3 regions of the Streptomyces sp. AM6-12 genome follow, and region 2 is predicted to be linked to each of the others. Evidence: riboswitches for the same ligand, from Rfam matches in the RefSeq annotation. Region 2 holds a riboswitch; each other region holds the start of a gene.
The links. A riboswitch is a leader RNA that binds a small molecule or an ion and turns the genes downstream of it on or off. The one in region 2 is predicted to bind thiamine pyrophosphate.

Region 1: another riboswitch for thiamine pyrophosphate. It lies ahead of thiC (phosphomethylpyrimidine synthase ThiC); the one in region 2 lies ahead of ACE4Q9_RS09350 (thiamine ABC transporter substrate binding subunit).
Region 3: another riboswitch for thiamine pyrophosphate. It lies ahead of thiO (glycine oxidase ThiO); the one in region 2 lies ahead of ACE4Q9_RS09350 (thiamine ABC transporter substrate binding subunit).

What each region holds. Positions count from the first base shown of each region.
Region 1 covers NZ_JBIQWN010000001.1:3,775,904-3,781,262, forward strand. Annotated here, with positions in the region: gene ACE4Q9_RS17045 (YibE/F family protein) at 1-1,467, opposite strand, end outside; TPP riboswitch at 1,540-1,715, shown strand; gene thiC (phosphomethylpyrimidine synthase ThiC) at 1,708-3,492, shown strand; gene ACE4Q9_RS17055 (hypothetical protein) at 3,574-4,275, opposite strand; gene ACE4Q9_RS17060 (metallophosphoesterase) at 4,464-5,359, opposite strand, start outside.
Region 2 covers NZ_JBIQWN010000001.1:2,114,462-2,119,820, reverse strand. Annotated here, with positions in the region: gene ACE4Q9_RS09360 (VOC family protein) at 1-448, shown strand, start outside; gene rlmN (23S rRNA (adenine(2503)-C(2))-methyltransferase RlmN) at 557-1,663, shown strand; TPP riboswitch at 1,736-1,842, shown strand; gene ACE4Q9_RS09350 (thiamine ABC transporter substrate binding subunit) at 1,913-2,983, shown strand; gene ACE4Q9_RS09345 (ABC transporter permease) at 3,031-4,632, shown strand; gene ACE4Q9_RS09340 (ABC transporter ATP-binding protein) at 4,632-5,359, shown strand, end outside.
Region 3 covers NZ_JBIQWN010000001.1:5,376,236-5,381,594, forward strand. Annotated here, with positions in the region: gene ACE4Q9_RS24440 (thiazole synthase) at 1-704, opposite strand, end outside; gene thiS (sulfur carrier protein ThiS) at 708-929, opposite strand; gene thiO (glycine oxidase ThiO) at 926-2,113, opposite strand; TPP riboswitch at 2,111-2,222, opposite strand; gene ACE4Q9_RS24455 (hypothetical protein) at 2,276-2,626, shown strand; gene ACE4Q9_RS24460 (NAD(P)/FAD-dependent oxidoreductase) at 2,659-3,888, shown strand; gene ACE4Q9_RS24465 (Rv2175c family DNA-binding protein) at 3,948-4,313, shown strand; gene thiE (thiamine phosphate synthase) at 4,504-5,151, shown strand; gene metF (methylenetetrahydrofolate reductase [NAD(P)H]) at 5,261-5,359, shown strand, end outside.

The DNA of each region.
Region 1 (5,359 bases), 1.7 Mb from region 2:
GGTACCGGTGGAGGTCTCCGGTTCCGGGGCGCTGCGATCGGCCGCTACCACCAGGGCGGCGAGCGCGGTGGTGACCGGGACCGAGGCGACCAGGCCGATGGAGCCCACCAGGGTGCGCACGATCTCCTCGGCCACCAGCTCGCTGTTGGCCACCGTCCCCACGCTGCTCTGCGCGATCGAGAACAGCAGCAGCAACGGCAGTGCGGCGCCCGCATAGGCGAGCACAAGGGTGTTGACGACGGACGCGATGTGGTCGCGGCCGATGCGGATGGCGGCCCGGTACAGACCGCGCGGGCCCATCGTGGGGTTGGCCTCGTGCAGCTCCCATACGGCGGAGGTCTGGGTGACCGTCACATCGTCCAGGACGCCGAGCGATCCGATGATGACACCGGCCAGCAGCAGACCGCTCATATCGATCTTCGGGTACAGCCCGTGGATCAGACCGGTGCTGTCGTCGGTGTTGCCGGTCAGGGCGGCCCAGCCGATGAACACCGAGCCGAGCAGACCGATCAGGGTCAGCGAGATCAGCGTGCCGAGCACCGCCACCGACGTACGCGCCGACAGGCCGTGGCACATGTACAGGGCGATCAGCATGATGGCGCTCGACCCGATCACCGCCACCAGCAGGGGGTTGGAGCCCTGGAGGATCGCGGGCAGGATGAACTGGTTCAGCACTAGGAAGCTCACCGCCAGCGCCACGAGGGCCATGACACCGCGCAGCCGGCCCACCACCACGACGGCGAGCGCGAAGACGCCCGCGAGCAGCGCCATGGGGAACTTGCGGTTCACATCGGCGACCGAGTACTGGAGGTCCTTGGGGGCGGTGGGCTCGTAGGCGGCGATGACCTGCTCGCCCTGGTGCAGCTGCCGGGGCTGGTCGGGCTGCACGATCTCGGTGAACGTACGGCCCTTGTCCTTGCCGGTGTCGACCCGGACCGTCGCCTTCTTGCAGGACCCGCCGGACTGCTGACCCGCCGAAACGCCGCCGGAGGCATCACCGCTCGGCGCCCCGCCGCCCGCGCTCCCCGGCGCGCAGCTCACCTCGACCACACGGATGACGGTGGCCTGTTGGGTCTGCCGGTCGAAGCCGACGCCGCTGTGCTTGTGCGAGGGGGCGCCACCGGGCCAGAGCACCACCAGACCGACCACGACCGCCGCGGTGAACGGGACGAGGATCGCCGCGATCACCTTGCGCAGATGCCGGGACACGGGCGCGGCGGGCCCATGGCTGTGACCGTGCCCGTGCCCGCGACCGGCGCTGTGCCCCTGCCTCTGATCCTGTCCGTGCCCCCGACCGTGCCCGTGCCCCTGTTCCTGTCCGTGTCCCTGTCTGCGGGCCGGAGCCGGGCTCTGGGCCGGGGCTCGCGCGTGGCCGTGGTCGTGGCGGTGGCCCTGGCTCAAGGGCTCCGAGCCGTCGGGCCGGCGCGGGCCGGGCGGCTGGTACGGGTCCTGGTCCATCCGGGTCATCGCCAGATCATCGCAAGAAGCGGGGAGGGCCCACTGTTCATCGCGTCACGGATGACGCTAGCGTGGAGACACCTTTGCACACGCGGGAGCTCGGAGCACCGGGCTGAGAGGGCGCTGACCTCCGTAGAGCGATGTTTCACGTGGAACATACGAGTTCCCCGAGAGACCTCGGACGACGGAAACCGCTGCGTCGACCGCCGAACCTGTTACCGGGTAATGCCGGCGTAGGGAGTAGGTCTCATGACCAACAAGGACGCACGCACGCCTGCCTCCGCCCAGGACGACATGTCCTCGGAGGCCGGGAAGTCCATCGGCTGGCACAAGGCGTACGTCGAGGGCTCACGCCCCGACCTGCGCGTGCCGGTCCGTCAGGTGCACCTCACCAACGGGCAGTCGGTCACGCTGTACGACACGTCGGGCCCGTACACCGATCAGCTCGTCGACACCGACGTCCGCCGGGGGCTGGCGCCGCTGCGGGAGAACTGGATCATCGCCCGTGGCGACACCGAGGAGTACGCGGGCCGTCCCGTCCGTCCCGAGGACGACGGGATCAAGCACACCTCGCCGCGCGGCGGGCTGCGGAACCTGGACGCGGTCTTTCCGGGCCGTCCGCGCCAGCCGCGCCGGGGCCGTGGCGGACAGGCGGTGACGCAGCTCGCGTACGCGCGCCGGGGCGAGATCACGCCGGAGATGGAGTTCGTGGCCCTTCGGGAGAACGTCTCCCCCGACGTGGTGCGCGAGGAGATCGCGGCGGGCCGGGCGGTGCTGCCGGCCAACGTCAACCACCCGGAGATCGAGCCGATGATCATCGGCAAGCGGTTCCTGGTGAAGGTGAACGCCAACATCGGGAACTCCGCGGTGACCTCGTCCATCGAGGAGGAGGTGGAGAAGATGACCTGGGCGACCCGCTGGGGTGCCGACACGGTCATGGACCTCTCCACCGGCCGCAACATCCACACCACCCGCGAGTGGGTGCTGCGCAACTCCCCCGTCCCCATCGGCACGGTGCCGCTGTACCAGGCGCTGGAGAAGGTCGACGGCAGGGCCGAGGAGCTGACCTGGGAGATCTACAAGGACACCGTCATCGAGCAGGCCGAGCAGGGCGTGGACTACATGACCGTCCACGCGGGCGTACGGCTGCCGTTCGTGCCGCTCACGGCCAACCGCAAGACCGGCATCGTCTCGCGGGGCGGCTCCATCATGGCCGCGTGGTGCCTGGCGCACCACAAGGAGTCGTTCCTGTACGAGAACTTCGAGGAGCTGTGCGAGATCCTCGCCGCCTACGACGTCACGTACTCGCTGGGCGACGGGCTGCGGCCCGGCTCCATCGCGGACGCCAATGACGAGGCCCAGTTCGCGGAGCTGCGCACGCTCGGAGAACTCGGCCGGATCGCCCGGCGGCTGAACGTGCAGACGATGATCGAGGGCCCCGGGCATGTCCCGATGCACAAGATCAAGGAGAACATCGACCTCCAGCAGGAGATCTGCGACGAGGCCCCGTTCTACACGCTCGGTCCGCTGACCACGGACATCGCACCGGCGTACGACCACATCACCTCCGGCATCGGCGCCGCGATGATCGCCTGGTGGGGCACGGCGATGCTCTGCTACGTCACGCCGAAGGAGCACCTGGGCCTGCCCAACCGGGACGACGTCAAGACCGGGGTCATCACCTACAAGATCGCCGCCCACGCGGCCGACCTCGCCAAGGGGCATCCGGGGGCGCAGGACTGGGACGACGCGCTGTCGGACGCGCGCTTCGAGTTCCGCTGGGAGGACCAGTTCAACCTGGCCCTCGACCCGGACACGGCCCGCGACTTCCACGACGAGACCCTTCCGGCCGAACCCGCCAAGACGGCCCACTTCTGCTCCATGTGCGGCCCGAAGTTCTGCAGCATGAAGATCTCGCAGGACATCCGCCGCGAACACGGTGGCAATCGGACCGAGATCGAGGAGGGCATGGCCCAGAAGTCGAGGGAGTTCGCCGAGGCGGGGAACCGGGTGTATCTGCCGGTCGCGGACTGACGAGGGCATGGGCGCCGCTCCGGCCGGGCCACCGGTTCCGGAGCGGCGCCTCGTCGGGCCGCAGGCCGCCGCCCGGCCGGATCAGTCCGGCTGGCGTTCCGGGTCGGCGTGGTCGGAGCCGGAGTAGTGGGGGTGGTCGGCGAGTGCCTCCTGGAGGAAGGGGATGATGCCGCGTTCCAGGAGGGCGGTTTCCCAGGCGGTTCTGGCTCTGGCGACCTCGGCGGCGGCGGCGTCGCGGGCCCGGGATTCGGGGGAGGAGCCGTTGCGCAGGGCGGTGAGGAGGAGCCCTGCGGCGGCGACGAGGATCGCGGCCACGGTCAGGGCCCCGAACACCCAGCCGGCGGTGAGCATGGTGCCGGCGAAGGACTGCCCGGGGGCCAGGGTTCTCAGGATGTAGCCGATGAGCAGGAATATCACCGCCGCGGTCGCGGACAGGAGCGGCGCCAGGACGGCGACGACCGCGACCGCGCCCGCGCCGTGCGCGGCGGCGAGGTCCGCCGCGGCCGGGTCCGGCTCGGCGGGCGCGGCACCGGCCGCACTCGGGGCCTGCTCGGGGTGGCGCAGTTCGTCGCGTATCCGTACATAGCGCTGGTACTCGGTGGCCGCGGCCGCCGTGATGAGCGCGGAGGCGGCGATGGCCATGGTGCGCAGTTGCGCGGGGTTGAGCCGCTGTCCCACGGCGGCCAGTTCCGGTCGGTGTGGTGCGGAGCGCAGAACCTCGTCGAGGAGCCGCTCGAACTCCCGGCGGTCCTCGCTCCGCAGGTGCTGCGGAAGGCTGTTCATGTGCATCCCCCGATGCTCCGTAGGGCTTGGGGCTCGCGCAGCGGCGAGCCGTCGGGCAGAGACGGAGGGGAGCCTGCTACGGATAAGCCGATGGTAGAGCCGTGACGGCGCGTGGTGACAGGGGATTGCCGGAAATTGCGTCCCGGCCTGCGCGTACTCCGGTATGGCGGGGCCGCTCAGGCGAAGGATCAGTGAACCAGCGGGAGTTGCCTCACCAGCAACTTTCCGGCCATGGTCACCCCGCCGTCCATGGCGATGGCGAGCCCGTCGGCGTAGACATGCGGACCCTCGACCACCGGGTCGTCGCTCTCCTCGCCGTCCTCGGAGCCCACTTCGCCCAGCAGGTAGGGGATGGGGCTGTGGCCGTGCACGATCCGGGTGCCGCCGTAGGTGTCCAGCAGGGAGCGCACGGCGTCGGCACCGCCCTCGTCGCGGAAGGAGAAGCGCTTGGTGAACTTGCGGAACAGGTCCCAGCACTCGTCCGCGTCATTGCGGGTGAGCCGCTCGCGGACAGTGTCGTTGACGGCCTCGATCGAGTCGCCGTAGTCGAGGTAGGCGGTGGTGTCGGAGTGCACCAGCAGATAGCCGTCGACCTCCTCCAGCGCGTCGAGGCGGGCCATCCACTGGAGATGGTGGTCCTGGAGACGGTCCATGTCGGTCTTCTGGCCGCCGTTGAGCAGCCAGGCCGCCTGGAAGGTGGCGGTGCCCGCACCGGAGTTGACGGGCGTGTCGCCGAATCGCTTGGCACCGAGCAGCAGCAGTTCGTGGTTGCCCATGAGGGCCTTGCAGTAGCCGCCGGCCGCGGCCGCCTCGGCGGACAGCCGCATCACCAGGTCGATGACGCCGATGCCGTCCGGGCCGCGGTCGGTGAAGTCGCCGAGGAACCACAGCCGGGTGGTGCCGGCGCACCACTGGCCCGCCTCGTCGATCAGCCCCTGTTCCCGCAGGGCGGCCATCAGTTCGTCGAGGTAGCCGTGCACATCACCGACGACGTAGAGCGGTCCGGGGCCGGCCGCGGGGCCCGCGGCCGGGGCGGCGGGTGCCGTGCCGACGGGGACCTGGAGCGTGTCGCCGCGGTGGACGA
Region 2 (5,359 bases):
CCGGATGCTGATCGCCGCCGACCCGCAGGGCGCGGTCTTCGGCGCCTGGCAGCCCGGCGACTTCCACGGCGCCCAAGTCGTCAACGAGGCCGGCGCGCTGACCTGGAACGAGCTGCACACCAGCGACGTACCCGGCGCCACCGCCTTCTACGGCGAGGCGTTCGGCATCGAGATCGAGCCCATGGAGGGCGCGGACGCCTACTGGGCGCTGATGGTCGGCGGCCGCGCGGTCGGCGGCGTCACCCAGCTCGCCGGCGACCCGCCCGGCACCCCCGCCCACTGGCTGGCCTACTTCGCGGTCGACGACGTCGACTCCACCGTGGACGCCCTGGTCAGAAGCGGCGGCACGGTCCTCGCCCCGCCCTTCGACATGATGGCCGGCCGGATGACGGTGGTCGCCGACCCCCAGGGCGCCCCCTTCGCCATGATCAAACCGACGCCGATGTGAACCACCCACACCGACCGGCCCCCAGCCGAACGGCCCGGCCCGCCCGCGACGAGCACCACAAGCTGCGGCCGCAGGTCACCCGATTGGATCTGCGACACTGGTACCACCATGCCCAAGCCCGGAGAACTCACCTTTGTCGCGCCGCGCGGAGCCAAGAAGCCGCCGCGGCATCTCGCCGATCTCTCGCCCGCGGAGCGCAAGGAAGCGGTGGCCGGGATCGGTGAGAAGCCGTTCCGTGCCAAGCAGCTCTCGCAGCACTACTTCGCTCGGTACGCGCACGACCCCGAGCAGTGGACCGACATCCCGGCCGGCTCCCGGCAGAAGCTGCGCGAGGCGCTGTTCCCGGAGCTGATGACGGTCGTCCGGCATCTGTCGACCGACGAGGGCACCACCCGCAAGACGCTGTGGAAGCTGTTCGACGGGACCCTCGTGGAGTCCGTGCTGATGCGGTACCCGGACCGGGTCACCATGTGCATCAGCTCGCAGGCGGGCTGCGGCATGAACTGCCCGTTCTGCGCGACCGGGCAGGCGGGCCTGGACCGCAATCTGTCCACCGCGGAGATCGTCCACCAGATCGTGGACGGCATGCGGGCGCTGCGCGACGGCGAGGTGCCGGGCGGCCCGGCGCGGCTGTCCAACATCGTGTTCATGGGCATGGGCGAGCCGCTCGCCAACTACAACCGCGTCGTCGGCGCCATCCGCGCGCTCACCGACCCGGCGCCGGACGGCCTCGGCCTGTCCCAGCGCGGCATCACCGTCTCCACCGTCGGCCTGGTGCCGGCCATCCACCGGTTCGCCGACGAGGGCTTCAAGTGCCGGTTGGCGATCTCCCTGCACGCCCCCGACGACGAACTGCGCGACACCCTCGTCCCCGTGAACACACGGTGGAAGGTGCGCGAGGTGCTGGACGCCGGGTTCGAGTACGCCGAGAAGAGCGGGCGCCGGCTGTCGATCGAGTACGCGCTCATCCGCGACATCAACGACCAGGCGTGGCGCGGCGACCGCCTCGGCCGGCTGCTCAAGGGCCGGCCCGTGCACGTCAACCTCATCCCGCTGAACCCGACTCCGGGCTCCAAGTGGACGGCCTCGCGGCCCGAGGACGAGAAGGCGTTCGTGGACGCGATCGCCGCGCACGGTGTGCCGGTGACGATCCGGGACACCCGTGGCCAGGAGATCGACGGAGCCTGTGGTCAGCTCGCCGCCACCGAGCGGTAGTCTGAGCCCGTTCCAACGCTTCTTCACCATTGAAGCAGTCGAAGAAGCCGAAGAAGCAGTCTCGACATCTTCATATTCCGACAGGGGAGCGCCACAGCGCTGAGAGTGCGGCACCAGGCCGCAGACCCTCTGAACCTCGCCCAGGTCATTCTGGGTAGGAAGTTCGGTCACTACTCAAGCTGTTGCGCCCTGTCCGGGTCTTCCGGGCAGGGCCGCGTTCTTCCTGGCCAACCCCAGGAGGACAACCAAGTGCACAACAAGACCTGCGTGGCCGCGGCGGTCGGGCTCGGCCTGCTCGCGCTGTCCGCGTGCGGCACGACCCAGGGCCAGAGCAAGGCGGACGCCAAGACCGTCACCCTCGTCAGCCATGACTCGTGGGCCGTCTCCAAGAGCGTCCTCGCGGACTTCGAGAAGCGGTCCGGGTACCAGGTCCGCGTCCTCAAGGACGGCGACGCCGGACAGGCCGTCAACAAGGCCATCCTGACCAAGGACGACCCCCAGGGCGACGTCCTCTTCGGCGTCGACAACACCCTTCTCTCCCGCGCCCTCGACAACGGCCTGTTCCAGCCGTACACCGCCAAGGGCCTGGACAAGGTCGGCGCCCGGTACCAGCTCGACGGCAAGCACCGCGTCACCCCCGTCGACTACGGCGACATCTGCGTCAACTACGACAAGGCGTACTTCGGCAAGCACCACCTGACGCCGCCGCAGTCGTACGCCGACCTCGTCAAGCCCCAGTACAAGAACCTCCTCGTCACCGAGAACCCGGCCACCGCCTCGCCCGGCCTCGGCTTCCTGCTCGGCAGCGCCGCGCGGTTCGGCGACAACGGCTGGCAGGACTACTGGAAGAAGCTCAAGGCCAACGGCGTCAAGGTCGTCGACGGCTGGGAGCAGGCCTACGACCAGGAGTTCTCCGGCTCCTCCGGTGGCAGGAAGGCCGGCGGCGACCGGCCGCTCGTCGTGTCGTACGCCTCCTCCCCGCCCGCCGAGGTGATCTACGCCAAGAAGCGCCCCGCCACCGCCCCGACCGGCGTGGCGACCGGCACCTGCTTCCGCCAGATCGAGTTCGCCGGGCTGCTCAGCAACGCGCGGAACCCCAAGGGCGCCAAGGCGTTCCTCGACTTCCTGGTCTCCCGGGAGTTCCAGCAGGACATGCCGCTGAACATGTACGTCTACCCGGTCGTCGCGGGGGCCGCGGTGCCCGCCGACTTCACCAAGTACGGTCCCCCGGCCCCGCACCCCGAGACCATGGCCCCCGAGAAGATCGCCGCCGACCGTGATCAGTGGGTCAAGACGTGGACGTCACTCGTACTGAAGTGACCGCCCGCGGGCGGACCTGGCGCGGGAGCGCGGCGCGGCTGGGGCTGATGGCCCTGCCCGTCGCGTTCTTCGCGGTGTTCTTCGCCTGGCCCGTCGCCGCGATCGTGGCGCGCGGCCTGAAGACCGGCGGCGCCTGGCACCTCGGGCGGATCGCGGACGTGGTCGGCCGGCCGGACATCCGGCACGTGCTGTGGTTCACCACCTGGCAGGCGCTCGCCTCCACCGCGCTCACCCTGCTGCTCGCGCTGCCCGCCGCGTTCGTCTTCGCCCGCCTCGACTTCCCCGGCAAACAGGTGCTGCGGGCCGTCGTCACCGTCCCGTTCGTACTGCCCACCGTCGTCGCCGGCAGCGCCTTCCTCGCCCTCGTCGGCCACGGCGGACTGCTCGACCAGCTGTGGGGCGTACGGCTGGACACCACCGTGTGGGCGATCCTGCTCGCGCACGTCTTCTTCAACTACGCCGTCGTCGTACGGACCGTGGGCGGGCTGTGGGCCCAGCTCGACCCGCGTCAGGAGGAGGCCGCGCGGATGCTCGGCGCCTCCCCGTTCGCCGCGTGGCGCAAGGTGACCCTGCCCGCCCTCGCGCCCGCCGTGGCCGCCGCCGCGCTGATGGTGTTCCTGTTCACCTTCACCTCCTTCGGCGTGGTCCAGATCCTCGGCGGCCCCACCTTCTCCACCCTCGAAGTGGAGATCTACCGGCAGACCTCCGAGATCTTCGACCTGGGCACGGCCGCCGTCCTGACCCTCGTCCAGTTCGCCGCCGTCGGCGCCGTCCTCGGCGTCCACGCCTGGACGGTACGCCGCCGGGAGACCGCCCTGCGCCTGGTCGACCCCGGCACCACCGCCCGGCGGCCGCGCGGCGCGGGGCAGTGGGCGCTGCTCGCGGGCGTCCTCGCCGGCGTCGCGCTGCTCCTGGTGCTGCCGCTCGCCGTCCTCGTCCGCCGCTCCCTGGACGCCCCCGGCTTCGGCTACTACCGGGCGCTGACCCGCACCGACGGCGGTACGTTCCTGGTGGCGCCGGTGCACGCGGTGTGGACCTCGCTCCAGTACGCCGTCGCGGCCACCGCCATCGCCGTGCTGATCGGCTCTCTCGCCGCCGCCGCGCTGGCCCGCCGCGACGCGGGCCGGCTGGTACGGGGCTTCGACGCGCTGCTGATGCTGCCGCTCGGCGTGTCCGCCGTGACCGTCGGCTTCGGCTTCCTGATCGCCCTCGACAAACCGCCGCTGGACCTGCGCCAGTCCTGGATCCTGGTTCCGCTCGCGCAGGCCCTGGTCGGCGCCCCCTTCGTGGTGCGCACCATGCTGCCGGTGCTGCGCGCGGTGGACGCCCGGCTGCGGGAGGCGGCGGCCGTGCTCGGGGCCTCGCCCTGGCGGGTGTGGCGGGAGATCGATCTGCCGCTGGTGCGGCGGGCGTTGCTGGTCGCGGCCGGTTTCGCGTTCGCCGTCTCGCTGGGCGAGTTCGGCGCGACCGTGTTCATCGCGCGGCCCGACAACCCGACCCTGCCGGTCGCCGTGGCCCGGCTGCTCAGCCGCCCCGGCGACCTCAACTACGGCCAGGCGATGGCCCTTTCGACCATTCTGATGGTGGTGTGCGCCGCCGCCCTGCTCCTCTTGGAGCGGCTGCGCACCGACCGGACCGGGGAGTTCTGATGCTGAGCATCGAGGGCGCGACCGTGCGCTTCGGCGGGCGGCCCGTGCTGGACGCGGTGGGTCTGGAGGTCGCCGAGCACGAGGTGGTCTGCGTCCTCGGGCCCAGCGGCAGCGGCAAGTCCACCCTGCTGCGCGCCGTCGCCGGGCTCCAGCCCCTGGACGCCGGGCGGATCGCGCTCGCCGGACGGGACCAGGGCGGGGTGCCCGCGCACCGGCGCGGGGTCGGCCTGATGTTCCAGGACCACCAGCTCTTTCCGCAGCGCGACGTGGGCGCCAACGTGGCGTTCGGGCTGCGGATGCACGGCGTGCCGAAGGGCGAACGGGACGCACGGGTGGGCGAGTTGCTGGAACTGGTCGGACTGCCGGGCGCCGCCCGCCGGGCGGTGGCCGGGCTGTCCGGCGGCGAGCAGCAGCGCGTCGCCCTCGCCCGCGCGCTCGCTCCCCGGCCCCGGCTGCTGATGCTGGACGAACCCCTCGGCCAGCTCGACCGCTCCCTGCGCGAACGCCTCGTGGTCGAACTCCGCGAACTCTTCGGGCGGTTGGGCACGACCGTGCTCGCCGTCACCCACGACCAGGGCGAGGCGTTCGCGCTGGCCGACCGGGTGGTGGTGATGCGGGACGGCCGGATCGCCCAGTCCGGCACGCCACTCGACGTCTGGCGGCGCCCCGCCGACGCGTTCGTGGCCCGCTTCCTCGGCTTCGAGAACGTGGTCCCGGCGACGGTCGC
Region 3 (5,359 bases), 3.3 Mb from region 2:
AGCCGCGCCAGCCGCCCCCCGGTCACCGCGTGCCGCATCGCCGCCGCCATCACCTCCGGCTCCCGTGCCCGCGTCACCGCCGACGCCAGCATCACCCCCGCACACCCCAGCTCCATCGCCAGCGCCACATCCGACGCCGTCCCCGCCCCCGCGTCCAGGATCACCGGCACCCCCGCCCGCTCCACGATCAGCTGGAAGTTGTGCGGGTTGCGGATCCCGAGCCCCGACCCGATCGGCGACCCCAGCGGCATCACCGCCGCACACCCCACGTCCTCCAGCTTCCGCGCGAGCACGGGATCGTCGTTGGTGTACGGCAGCACCGTGAACCCGTCGTCCACCAGCGTCTCCGCCGCCTCCAGCAGCTCCACCGGATCCGGCAGCAGCGTCCGCTCGTCGGCGATGACCTCCAGCTTCACCAGCGACGTGCCGAGCGCCTCCCGCGCGAGCCGCGCCGTGAGCACGGCCTCCCCGGCGGTGAAGCACCCCGCCGTGTTCGGCAGCACCCGGATGCCGAGCTTGTCCAGCACGGACAGTACCGAGCCGTGCACGGACGGATCGACCCGCCGCATCGCGACCGTCGTCAGCTCCGTCCCGGACGCCACCAGCGCCCGCTCCAGCACGTCGAGGCTGGGCGCCCCGCCCGTCCCCATGATCAACCGCGACCCGAAGGCCGCATCCCCGATGACAAGGCGATCGTCGGTCACCGCTCAGCCCCCCTGCACCGCGGTCAGCACCTCGACCCGGTCGCCCTCGGCGAGCGCCGTCCCGGCCCACCGCGTGCGCGGTACGACGGTCTCGTTGACGGCGGCCGCCACCCCGGCGGGGGCCCGCACGAGGGACCGTACGACCGCGTCGAGCGCGGTCCCCGGCGCGACCTGACGCCGCTGCCCGTTGACGGAGATGGTGATGGTGGACGACACGGCGCTCATGCGGTCTGCTCCAGCTGCTGCGTGCGCGGGGCGGCGAAGCGCTCCGGCGTGAACGGACGGGCTTCCTCGGGCAGCGGGCCGCCGGCCAGCAACTGCCCCATCACATCCCCGGTGACGGGCGTGAGCAGCACCCCGTTGCGATGGTGCCCGGTGGCCAGCAGCAGCCCGGCGAGGCCGGACGGCCCGAGCAGCGGCGCGTTGTCCGGGGAGCCGGGCCGCAGCCCCGCCCGCGTCTCGGTGAGCGGCAGCTCGGTGATGCCCGGCACCAGCTCGTGCGCGTCGCGCAGCAGCTCGTACACCCCGCCCGCGGTGACCGTCGTGTCCCAGCCCTGTTCCTCGCTGGTGGCGCCGACGACCAGCTCGCCGTTCTCCCGCGGCACCAGGTACAGCTGCCCGCCCCGGACCACGGCCTGCACCGTGCGGCTGAGGAAGGGCGCGTACCGCTTCGGCACCGCGAGACGCAGCACCTGCCCCTTCACCGGCCGCACCGGCGGCAGCACCTCCCGCGGCACCCCCGCGAGTCGCCCGCTGAGGCTGCCGCCCGCGAGCACCACCTGCCCGGCGGTGAGCGCCGTACCGTCCGCCGTGGTCACCCCGACGGCCCGGTCCCGTACGACGTCCAGCCGCTCGGCCCACACCCGGTGGAACACCACCCCGGCCCGCTCGCACGCGGTCACCAGCGCCGCGGCCAGCCGGCGCGGATCGATCTGGTGGTCGCCGTCGACCCGCAGCCCGCCGCGCACGCCCGGCGCCAGCATCGGCTCCAGGCGGCGGCACTCCTGCCCCGGCAGCCACTGCGCGTCGAGGCCGCAGCGCTGCTGGAGGGCGTGCAGTTCCCGCAGATGGGCACGGTCGTCGGCGTCCAGCGCGACCGCGAGGGTGCCGCAGCGCCGGTAGCCGAGGTCCCGGCCGCTCGCCTCGGTCAGCTCGGCCACGAAGCCGGGGTAGCGGCGCGCCGACTCCAGATTGAGGGCGAGCAGCGTCTCCTCGCCGTAGTGCAGTTCGGTGACCGCGGCCAGCATCCCGGCCGCGACCTGCGCGGCCCCGCCGCCGGGCACCGGGTCCACCACGGCCGTGGCGAGCCCGCGGCACGCCGCGCGCCAGGCCGTCACCAGGCCGATGATCCCGCCCCCGACGACGAGGACGTCGGAGGTTCCCGAGGTATCGGGCGTACGTGTGGACATGGGCGTCCAGCCCCTCCCTTCGCCGGCATGACCCGGATCAGGTTCGTACGGTCGGAGGCCGCCAGCCTCCCTCTCAGCCCGGTGCGTCCGGGCTCCCGCGAGTGCTTGTACGGTGGCCACCCTAGCCCGCCCCCCTCGTCACCCGTAAGGGAGCCCTCGCCCATGGCCCCGTCGCTCGACGGCCTGATCCTCGCCCCCGTCGCCGACCAGTCCGCAGGTCAGGTGGGTACCCGCACCCGCTTCGCCTACCACGAGCGGGACGGTGCGGTCTGGGCCGAGTACCGGGGCGGCGACATCGTCCACGGCCATCTGGTCGGCACCCGCGCGGGCGACCGGCTGGACTTCCGGTACGTGCAGCTGCGCACCGACGGCAGCACGGCCTCGGGCCATTGCGTCTCCACGGTCGTGGAGCTGCCCGACGGCCGGGTGCGCCTGGAGGAGACCTGGGAGTGGGAGTCCGGACCGGGCTCCGGCACGAGCGTCGTGGAACAGCTCACCGCGCACGCCCGCTGACTGACTGATCGTCATCTGTCTATGGTGATCGGGTGAGCGAGCAGACAGCCCGGCAGGGCACGGCAGGGACGCGGCGCGTGGTCGTCGTGGGCGCGGGCATGGCCGGGGTGCAGACCGCGGTCGCGCTGCGGGAACGGGGTTTCACGGGCGAGGTGACCGTCATCGGCGCCGAACCGCACCAGCCGTACGACCGGCCGCCGCTGTCCAAGGCCGTGCTGCTCGGCAAGGCCGAGGGCTCCGCGTTCGACCTCGACTTCGACGCGCTCGGCGTCGGCCTCCGGCTCGGCTGCGAGGTCCTCGGCGCCCGCCCCGCCGACCGTGAACTGGACACCGAGGCGGGCCCGGTGGCGTACGACGTGCTGGTGCTGGCCACCGGCGCCGAGCCGGTCACCCTGCCCGGCAGCGAGGGCGTCCCCGGCGTGCATCTGCTGCGCACCCTGGACGACGCCGAACGGCTGCGGCCCGTGCTCGCCCGGCAGCACGACATCGTGGTGGTCGGCGCCGGCTGGATCGGCGCCGAGTTCGCCACGGCCGCCCGCGAGGCCGGTTGCGCGGTGACCGTCGTCGAGGCCGCCGACCGGCCGCTCGCCGAGGTGCTGCCCGCCGAGGTCGCCGCCCCCATGGCCGGCTGGTACGCCGACAGCGGGGCCGAACTGCGCACCGGCGCACGGGTGGAGCGCGTCGAGCCCGGCGCGGTGGTGCTCGCCGACGGCACCCGGCTGCCCGCGGGCGCGGTCGTCGTCGGCATCGGCGCCCGCCCCGCCACCGGCTGGCTGGCCGGCTCGGGCATCGAGCTGGGCGCGTTCGGCGAGGTCGTCACCGACGCCCGGCTGCGCGCTTCCGCGCCCGATGTGTACGCCGTCGGCGACTGCGCGTCCTTCCCCTCGGCCCGCTACGGCGAACGCCTCCTCGTGCACCACTGGGACAACGCCCTCCAGGGCCCGCGCACCGTCGCCGCCGGCATCCTCGGCGAGAGCGCCGTCTACGACCCGGTGCCGTACTTCTGGTCCGAGCAGTTCGGCCGCTTCGTGCAGTACGCGGGGCACCATGCCACCGCCGACCATCTGGTCTGGCGCGGCGATCCCGCGGGTCCCGCCTGGACGGTGTGCTGGCTGCGCGAGGGGCGCCTGGTCGCCCTGCTGGCGGTGGGCCGCCCGCGCGACCTCGCCCAGGGCCGCAAGCTGATCGAGGCCGGCCGCCTCCTGGACGCCCGGGCACTGGCGGACCCGAGCCGGCCGCTGAAGGACGCCACGGCCGACTGAGCCCCCACCAGGCCTCCGGCGCAAAGCGCCGGACCCGGCCGAGCGCCTACCCTGTACCCGTGACCGAGATTGACACGAAGATCGACGCTCTCGTCCCCGCCTGGCTCACCCTCCCCGACATCGCCGAACAGCTCGGCGTCGAGGTGACGCGGGTGCGGCAGCTGGTCAAGGACGGCCAGCTCATCGCCGTACGCCGGGGTGAGAACCGCGCGCTGCACGTCCCCGCCGCCTTCATCGACGGGGACAAGGTCGTCAAGGGCCTGTCCGGGACCCTGACGCTCCTGCGGGACGACGGCTTCACGGTCGAAGAGATGATCGAATGGCTTTTCACCCCCGACCCGACCCTGCCCGGCACCCCGGCGCAGGCTCTCAGTGAGAACCGCGGCACGGAGGTGAAGCGCCGCGCCCAGGCGCTCGCCGTCTGAGCCCGACCATGTGAAGGCCGTCCGAGCCCGACCGCGTGAGGGCCGTCCGAGCCCGATCGTCTGCGGGCCGTCCCTGCCCGATCGCCTCAGGGCCGTCCCAGCCCGACCGCCGAGGGATGGCGTACGACGCCCCGCGCGCCGTACGCCACCGCCCGCCCAGCACCGCACACCGACTCCGGGGGACCCACGCATGCCCGACACCGCCCGCGCCGAGCTCGCCGACGCCCGGCTCTACCTGTGCACGGACGCCCGCAGGCGCCAGGGCGACCTGCCCGAGTTCCTGGACGCGGTGCTGGCCGGCGGTGTCGACATCGTGCAGTTGCGCGACAAGGGCATGGAGGCCGCCGAGGAACTGGCCTGCCTGGAGGTCTTCGCCGAGGCCTGCGCCCGGCACGGCCGGCTCCTCGCGGTCAACGACCGGGCCGACGTCGCCCACGCCGCCGGCGCCGATGTGCTCCACCTCGGCCAGGGCGACCTGCCGGTCCCCGCGGCCCGCGCGATCCTCGGCGACGACGTGCTGATCGGCCGCTCCACCCACACCGAGGACGAGGCCGCCGCGGCCGCCGTCCAGGAGGGCGTGGACTACTTCTGCACCGGGCCCTGCTGGCCCACCCCCACCAAGCCGGGCCGCCCCGCACCGGGCCTGGACCTGGTCCGGTACACGGCCGCGCTCGGCACCGAGCGCCCCTGGTTCGCCATCGGCGGCATCGATCTCGGCAATCTGGACGAGGTCCTGGCGGCCGGGGCCCGCCGGGTGGTCGTGGTGCGCGCGCTCACCGAGGCGGACGATCCGGGCGCCGCGGCGGCCGAGTTCGCCCGGCGGCTGCGGAAGGCCTGAGGGGCCAGGCCTCGGGGCTCCGTCCCAAGGGGTGGACGGCAAGCCGACAATTCCGGCAAATTCCCGGAGCGCGGTTGGGGGACCGGCGTCCCCTGGCTAACCTGCGGGTATGGCCCTCGGAACCGCATCCACCAGGACTGATCGCGCGCGCACCGTGCGTGACATGCTCGCCGGCGGCAAGACCACGTACTCCTTCGAGTTCTCGGCG